DNA from 2 places in the Cytobacillus mangrovibacter genome. Region 1 is predicted to be linked to the other one. Evidence: riboswitches for the same ligand, from Rfam matches in the RefSeq annotation. Region 1 holds a riboswitch; the other holds the start of a gene.
The links. Region 1 has a riboswitch for FMN ahead of ribD (bifunctional diaminohydroxyphosphoribosylaminopyrimidine deaminase/5-amino-6-(5-phosphoribosylamino)uracil reductase RibD). Riboswitches for the same ligand answer to the same signal wherever they lie in the genome.
Positions count from the first base shown of each region.

Region 1 (4,429 bases):
CTTATAAATTCTTCAGCCGCCGATTTATCTTTAAAGGAAATCATATTATAGGCCATAGGGGTTTTTACATCCTTGTTGTAAACATAGAAGGCATCTTCAGTAAGTATCCATTCTTCATTGTTGTAATCCCTAACAAAGGAGGCTTCAACTTCTTTATCTTGATTTTCTTCCATCCATCCGTACATGCATCCGATATCATCAAATACATAGGATTGTCCATTGCTAAGAACGATCTGCGTAGCAAATTGGTTATCCATCACAGTCATATTACAGATTGCGCATTTATCGGTTTCTTCATTGATTGCTCTCGGCTCCACTCCTTTTTTTCCACACCCTAGTAGTAAGCCTCCTGTTACAAAGGTTAAAAATATTAATATCATTAATTTCTTCATGAAAATCTCCTCCATTTTTGAATGAAATATAGGTTGAAAATTGTAAAGAAAACACCCAAGAACCAAAGGGATATTTGCTTATCTTCCTTTTGATGACTATTAATAATTCCTGAATTCATAGAAGGGTGATAATCCATTAATAAGGTTTCTGTAGGGCTATTAAACACTTGTTTCAATAAAGTGATGCCAGGATGTTGAAAAAATAGCTGATACTCGGGTACCCATTGGATTAGCGTTAGAAAATAAGGATCTGCCGCATGTGGTATTTCACTAATTGAGTCTCCGTTTATATCAAGCTTAAGTGATGTGTCCCAATAATTATGCTCGATAAGATTATCTGCACTTTCAATTGCTTGTGCATCATTGACATTGCCATTAAAGATATTTTCAGATAATCGGTTATTAAAAGCCCTTTTCATTTGAATGCCAATTGTATTTGACTCAAATGTATTATTATTAAATTGAGCACCCGATGTTTCTTCTATAAAGGAACCAATTCTATTAGAAGTAAACATATTATCCGTTACAATGGTGTTATTAGTCTGGTAGAGCAGTAGTCCTTGTGAATTGACATTTTGATTATTAAAGGAAAATTCATTGTCTTTTATGAATGTTTCCTTTGCCTGCATCACCATTGCACCAGCAAAATTATGCTGGGAATGATTTTTTTCTACCAATACATAGTCTGAAAACATTAGATGAATACCATAACGTGCATTTTGGATGAAGTTATTCGTTATCTCATTACTGTTGCTCTGCTCTAAGTAAATGCCGTCCAATACATTATTGATTTGCAATGACGTTATAACATTATTGCTAGATGCCCAAAGGTCGATACTATTATGTTTACGATTGCCAGTGAGCGTACTTTTTTCAATTCGGATTTGATTTGCTTCATTTAACTGAATGCCTATTTGTTCCGTATTAATAATTAAATTTGTCAGAACATGATTTCTTCCTGTTACATAGATTGCTGGAGATCCTTCATCATTTTTGTTACATTGTTCAATCGTTATATTGCTTAATTGGACATGTTCACCTTTAATCGTTAAAACAGGTGCATTCTTACAGGATTGAATTGTAGCTTTATGTTCTCCTATTAAGGTTACTGGTTTTGTTATAGTAATATTTTCTGTGTAAGAACCAGGTGAAACGATTAAAGTATCTCCATCGTCAGCAGCATCGATCATTTCTTGTAAAGATGGTTTATCTGCTTTAGCACTAATTGGCAAAGTTAATAGAGTGAGTACTAAAAGTAGAAGTACGTTTTGGTACTTCATTGAAAATCTCCTTTCCATCAGAAGTAATTCGGTTTGCTTATCTAATGTAGCGGAAGAAAGTGAATGAAAAGTGAAGTTATTTTGAACTCTTTTTGAAAGAGTTGCAAAATTTAAACCATTATTTAAACCCTATTACTCTTGTAGTATATTATTTAATCTGCTATGCTTTTTTTAATTGAATAGGATTTCCTTCGGGGTCGGGTGCAAGTCCCAACCGGCGGTGATGAGGTTGTACCTCTTAGTCCGTGACCCGTTTTCATATATATGAAAACGGTGGATTTGGTGAAATTCCAAAGCCGACAGTAAAAGTCTGGATGGGAGAAGGAAGATTTAATTGTTCAAAAAAGCTCTTTTTTGACATTTATTTGTGTTGCTTTTTTTCTCCCTTACTACTATTAGTAAGGGATTTTGTGTTTAAATGGAGAATTTATTATGAAAGGGGCTACCTTTTTTTCAAAATGAATGATTGTGAATATATGAACGTATCCATCTCATTAGCTCGCGCAACATTGGGACAGACAAGTCCGAACCCAAGTGTTGGTGCGGTGGTAGTGAAAGATGGAAGATTAGTAGGGACAGGTGTGCACATGAAAGCCGGTACTCCCCATGCAGAAGTTCATGCAATTAAAGCGGCTGGAAGCGCTGCCAAGGGTGCTGACATGTATGTGACACTTGAGCCATGCAGTCACCATGGGAAGACACCTCCGTGTGCGGATCTCATTATTGAAGCAGGTATTAAAAAGGTTTTCGTTGCAACGCTAGACCCAAATCCGCTTGTGGCAGGTAAAGGCATTGACAAGCTTACAAGTGCTGGAATTGAGGTCGAAGTAGGCTTGTGTAAGGAAGAAGCGCTGCAGCTGAACGAAAAGTTTTTTCACTTTATCCAAACAAACACTCCATTTGTAACCATTAAAGCAGGCATTTCATTAGATGGAAAGATAGCAGCTAAATCAGGTGATAGTAAGTGGATAACCTCCCCTGAATCACGACAAGATGTACATCAGCTCCGTCATGAGCATGATGGAATATTAGTAGGAATTAACACAATCCTACAAGATAATCCTCTTTTAACCACCAGAAGACCCCGAGGTGGAATAAATCCCATTCGAATTGTATTAGACACGGAATTGAAAATTCCAGTGTCAGCAAATGTTATTCAAGATTGCTCTGCTCAGACAATCATTTTTACAGGCAGTCAGTTTAATGCAACTAAGAAAAGAGAACTTGAGAGCCAAGGCGTAACGATTATTTCACAAAATAGCGCTGAAATTTCGCTAAAGGAAGTTCTGCATACGCTAGGAGAACGCGACATCCTGTCCGTTTTAGTAGAGGGCGGTTCAGAAATCCATGCTTCATTTATTGAAGAAGAAGCTTTCCAGCAAATTATTACGTATATGGCGCCGAAAATCATAGGTGGCAGAGAGGCTATTCCTTTTATTGGCGGAGCAGGTCCTGAGCTTGTGAAGTTAGGGAAACAGCTTCGCTTTACTGCGGTAGAAAAGGTAGGTCCAGATATTAAAATCACTGCAAAACCTCTCATAGAGGAGGAAACCGAATAATGTTTACTGGAATCATTGAAGAGATCGGAACGATTCAAAACATCCAAACGAAAGGAAATACACTCGTTCTTGCGATTCAAGGAAAGAAAGTGCTAGAAGACTTAAATCTAGGAGATAGCATTGCCGTGAACGGTGTCTGCTTAACGGTAACAGAATACAATCATACGTCCTTTTTTGTAGATGTTATGCCTGAAACCTTTCAAAGTACAGCTTTATCCGGTCTGCAGAGAGGCTCACTCGTGAATCTTGAACGGGCGATGAGCTCAAATGGCCGTTTTGGAGGCCACTTTGTAACTGGGCATGTTGATACGGTCGGACAAATTCTCAAGCGAGAGCCAAAAGAAAATGCCATCTATATTGACATTCACTTTTCTAAAGAATTCAGCCATCTAACCTTATATAAAGGATCAATCACGCTTGATGGAACATCATTAACGATCTTTGGCATCAGCAAGGATCAAGTAACCGTGTCGATTATTCCTCATACAGCAAAAGAAACGGTACTCGGTCACAAAAAGATTGGCGATAAGGTGAATATCGAGTTCGATATCATCGGCAAATATTTATATTCCTTCCTTCAGAAAAATGAACAGCAAAAACAAGAAAGCAGTATTTCTACTGATTTTCTTAAGAATAACGGATTTATGTAGAAATTAAGCAAGGCTCTTTTATAAATTGTGTAAATGAAAACCGTTGACAAATAAGGTTGGTTGATTGGAGCGGCAGGTGCGAGACTCCTGCGGGAAGTGTGGGACAGGTGAGACCCCGCAGGAGTGTTGTGAGCGACGAGGAGGCTCAACGCCCACCCCGCGGAAAGCGAGCATCCTGGAGCGGAAATCAACCTCTACGAATTCATGTTTAAGGCAATGTTTGCAAAAACAGCCTTAAGTAAAGACACGATACTTACATTCTTATGAACCAGCAGAAAGGTGGCAACAAATTCATGTTCCATAAAATAGAAGAAGCAATTGAAGATTTAAAGACAGGAAAGGTCATTATCGTTTGTGATGATGATGATCGTGAGAATGAAGGAGATTTTGTTGGCCTGGGCGAATTTGCGACGCCAGAAATGATTAATTTCATGGCAAAAGAAGGAAGGGGCCTAATTTGTGTTCCGATTACTGAGTCGATAGCGGAAAGACTGGAACTTCAACCAATGGTAGAAGTCAATACAGACAGTCATGAAACAGCCTTTACC
Region 1 is NZ_JBIACJ010000004.1:225,790-230,218, forward strand. It holds gene ACFYKT_RS09630 (nitrous oxide reductase accessory protein NosL) at 1-398, opposite strand, end outside; gene ACFYKT_RS09635 (right-handed parallel beta-helix repeat-containing protein) at 389-1,672, opposite strand; FMN riboswitch at 1,856-2,002, shown strand; gene ribD (bifunctional diaminohydroxyphosphoribosylaminopyrimidine deaminase/5-amino-6-(5-phosphoribosylamino)uracil reductase RibD) at 2,131-3,231, shown strand; gene ribE (riboflavin synthase) at 3,231-3,881, shown strand; gene ACFYKT_RS09650 (bifunctional 3,4-dihydroxy-2-butanone-4-phosphate synthase/GTP cyclohydrolase II) at 4,175-4,429, shown strand, end outside.

Region 2 (4,429 bases), on a different contig from region 1:
TTCAGATTACGTATATGCGTGATCTCTTCAAGGCTATAGCCTTTTTTCAATAAGTCAAATGTCCTGTTGCTTGATTGAGTAAGGGGGACAATGTCTCTTTTATCAGCAATTAGCAGCCTTAATAGTGGAAAATCGCTTTGTTTTGTTTCAATCATCTCTAACATATAGTGAAGAATTCCGAGGAATTGGATATGATAGGCATCCTCGTCCATATCTAAATTCCAAGCGGCTTGTTTCTCTGTCAATCCAATAATCTGAAAGCCTGTTAATCTCTTCACAAATATTACGGGATCTATATGATGATTTGTTTCCAAGCATCTCACTAGCTCATCATAAATTCTCTTGGCTAATTCATCCCTGCTTAACTGTGATTCATACAAAAAAGTCTTTAACCATTGATGAAGTTCCTTTTTCTTTTGAATAGGCAAATATTTAGACTCTCGATTCCTTAGCTGTGAAATAACTTGTATGGCTAATGAAATCCTTTCCCAAAATAGTTCTGTTACGTTATGGAACCTCCAGCCATTTAATTCTGGGGGTATTGGATGCATGTTGAAGAAATCATTTATTTGTTTTAAACCTGCAGAGGTTACTTGATAACTTTGTTCAGTATGTCTGGAGATATATGCTTGCTCATTCAATGCAGAAATGATCTGCTCTAAGTCGGATCTATTTAATAATGAAAATGTATTGAATAATTTTGTTAGCTGAAAGAAATGAGCATCTTGAATCGTCTGCGCTGATTTTTTTCCATTCAATAAATGGAGGATTGAATAAATGGTCCTCTGCCCATCCATTCTATGTAGACAATATAAAACGATCATTGAAAGGTAAGAATTTGCCATCCTATCACACTCCATTTCAGATTTAATGAAATGAATAAAAGCAGCCAAAATGACTAAAGTTATCTATGAAATTTAGTCACTCATCCTATTTGTCATCCGCTTATGTTTATTTTATCATGAATAAAAAAATTGAGTCTTATTAAATCTCACTTTTACTAGAATTCACAAAACCTTGTGTGATAAGCATTCTCAATACTTTTTCTATTGAAATGTTGACCATTCAGTCTTACAATAGGTATGAGGAATACGTTTTTATCTTCAAAAAATAACAGAATATTTGTTTTAAATTTTGGGAGGTTTTTTCATGGCAAAGTATACAATTGTTGACAAAGAAACTTGCATCGCATGTGGGGCATGCGGAGCAGCTGCACCAGATATTTATGATTACGATGACGAAGGCATTGCATTCGTTACACTAGATGATAACCAAGGAATTGTTGAAATTCCAGATGTATTAATCGATGATATGATGGATGCATTCGAAGGCTGTCCAACAGACTCCATTAAAGTAGCTGACGATTCATTCGATGGCGACCCACTTAAATTCGAATAGTTCATTCTTAATATGAGTACGACCGCTCCCTTTTTAATAGAAAAGGGGGTTTTTTAATTTAAAGCTACGTTAAAGCTGATGGTTAATTTTTGCACCCTGTTGATTAAAGCGGAAGGCGCGAGACTCCTCGGAAATGCATCCGCATTTCCTTGTGCGGTGTCAATTCAAGAAGTCTATTCAATATCCTGCGGGAGTAGTGGGAAAGGTGAGACCCCGCGGGTTTGCTGAGTGCCTGAAGCGGAAATCAACAGACCCGTTTGACAGAGCCAATTAGAAAAAGCAACGGTGCAGGCCGTTGCTTTTTTTCTAATTATCTATTAAACAGCATTTCTATATGAATTTTGCTTATTAATCCACGGACTCATGCGCGCAAATAATAGCATGAACACGATTGTAATTAATAAACCTTTAACAATATTAAATGGTAAGATCGCCGTAACAACGACTGTACGAATTTCAGGAGCAGACATCGCCGGCATATTCAAAAAGAATGTATATGCTGGATAGATCACGAAGTAATTTAGCACACTCATGATAATAGCCATGATTAGTGTACCCACTACTAATCCAAATGTCATGCCTTTTTTTGTTTTCAGTTTGTTATAAACATAGTAGGTCGGCAGTATATACAGAATTCCCGCCACAAAGTTTGCTATATGACCAACTGGTACTCCAGTCGCGCTACCAGTCATAAAGTAATCCAAAATATTTTTAAATAGTTCAACCAAAATACCAGCCACTGGTCCAAAAATTAATACAGCGATCAATGCAGGAATATCACTGAAATCAATCATCAAAAATCCTGGAAATGGCGGTATAGGGAAATTCAACAGCATCAAAATGTATGAAATACTGCTAAGCATCCCAATTCCAACAAAAGCTTTAATCGTAAGTTTCTTCATGTTCCTCTCTCCTTGTTAGGACTATCTCTCCTAAAGAAGAAAGGTTCAGCAGTTCATTTGCCTATGCAAAAGAAAACCCTCAAGTTCATCACTTGAGGGAGATTACAAAGGCTCACTTAATAAACGTTCAATTAACCTGCATTTTTTGAACGTCTGCAGAACCTCCATCTTCTCCCATCCAGACTGTACTGTCGGCTTTGGAATCGCACCAAATCCTGCCCCAAGCTTAGGCTTTTCCAAAAGTCATCAAAGCATTTGCCATGAATTGATTGGATCATTGCCTTCGCTATTATAGGCTCGCGGGCTTAGAGAAAAATCTCATCACCGCCGGTCGGGAATTTCACCCTGCCCCGAAGATAGACCGTATAATTTTATACATCTATTATTATACTCGAAAAAAATTAAAATGGGAAGATTAAGGTGAAACTTCCTCCCTCAATTGACAGATACATATTCGTCCTGTAAAATTATCTGAAAATTATTTTTATTGTGAGGTGTAAATATGTTTACTATTTTGGTTGCTGATTCAATTAGTAAAGAGGGGCTGCAGCCGTTATTAGAAATGACTAACGCTAAGGTCATTCAAAAAAAAGTGACAGATCCCGAGTCTTACTTAGATGAAATTGACGCTTTGCTTGTAAGAAGTGCGACAAAGGTGGATGAGGCATTATTAGATAAGATGCCTCGGTTGAAAATCATTGCCCGTGCTGGTGTCGGCGTTGATAATATCGATGTGGAAGCTGCTACACGTAAAGGCATCGTTGTTATTAATGCTCCAGATGGAAATACAATCTCTACCGCTGAACACACCTTTGCCATGATGGCCTCCATGATGAGAAATATTCCCCAAGCACATCAAACAGTCAAAAATTTAGAGTGGCAGCGTAATGATTTTATTGGAACGGAGCTATTCGGAAAAACACTAGGCATTCTCGGTATGGGTAGAATTGGTACCGAACTTGCCAAACGCGCAAAAGCCTTCGGGATGAATATTCATGTTTTTGATCCGTTCTTAACAAAAGATCGCGCAGGGAAACTTGGGGTTGAATTATGCACACTGGATGAAGTACTAGAGCACGCAGACATTATTACCGTACATACCCCACTTACCGCAGAGACGAAAGGGCTGATTAATGAGCATGCTCTAAGCAAAACAAAAAAAGGCGTGTTTTTTCTTAATTGTGCCCGCGGTGGAATTATTGATGAACAAGCCCTAGCAAAATATATAGGAAATGGACATGTTGCTGGTGCGGCTCTTGATGTCTTTGAAACGGAACCTCCTGGAGAAAATCCACTGCTTAAATTTGATCATGTCATTGCAACTCCACATCTAGGCGCTTCAACAAAGGAAGCACAACTAAATGTTGCTAGCCAAGTATCAAAAGAGGTCCGATTATTTTTGGAAGAAAAGCCTGTCTCAAACTCTATCAATCTACCAGCGATATCCAAAGATATTTACGAGAAAATCCGACCATTCCATCAAATGTCCAAACAAATGGGGTCGATTCTTTCACAGTGTATAAAAGAGGGGATTCAAGAGCTTTCTATTACATATTCTGGAACGGTTACAGAATTGGAAACCTCTTATTTAACAAAAGCAACACTGGCTGGCTTTTTCAAAAATAGAATAGCTGTCAATGTAAATGAAGTGAATGCCCTGCTTACGGCTAAGGAACGAGGAATTACGGTAGGGGAAAAGATTTCTGCCGATCCATTCGGATATGCAAATTGTTTAACTGTAACAGCTAAGGCTGAAGAAAAGTCTTTTGTCATTAGAGGGACTTATATCGACAATTATGGTCCAAGGATTGTTTTCTTAAATGGCTTTAATATTGATTTTCTCCCAGAGGGGAATCTCCTTTATATTCAGCACAGAGATCGTCCTGGTGTGATTGGCCGTGTTGGAAAAATTCTCGGCGACCATTCAATTAATATCGCAACCATGCAGGTTGGCAGAAAAGAAATCGGCGGAGAAGCAATCATGGTGCTTTCATTTGACAAACCTTTAGATGATCACTCATTAGCTTTACTAAATCAGCTTGATGATATTGTTTCGTTAAATCGAATTCATTTATAATAAAAATAAGCAGTGGAAGGCTTCAATAGCCGTCTACTGCTTGTTTTATTTT
Region 2 is NZ_JBIACJ010000002.1:222,974-227,402, reverse strand. It holds gene ACFYKT_RS04490 (helix-turn-helix domain-containing protein) at 1-845, opposite strand, end outside; gene ACFYKT_RS04485 (ferredoxin) at 1,150-1,398, shown strand; gene ACFYKT_RS04480 (ECF transporter S component) at 1,716-2,300, opposite strand; FMN riboswitch at 2,463-2,662, opposite strand; gene serA (phosphoglycerate dehydrogenase) at 2,803-4,377, shown strand; gene ACFYKT_RS04470 (histidinol-phosphatase) at 4,428-4,429, opposite strand, start outside.
Region 2: it holds a riboswitch for FMN, as region 1 does, so the genes downstream of both, ACFYKT_RS04480 (ECF transporter S component) here and ribD (bifunctional diaminohydroxyphosphoribosylaminopyrimidine deaminase/5-amino-6-(5-phosphoribosylamino)uracil reductase RibD) in region 1, are expected to answer to the same signal.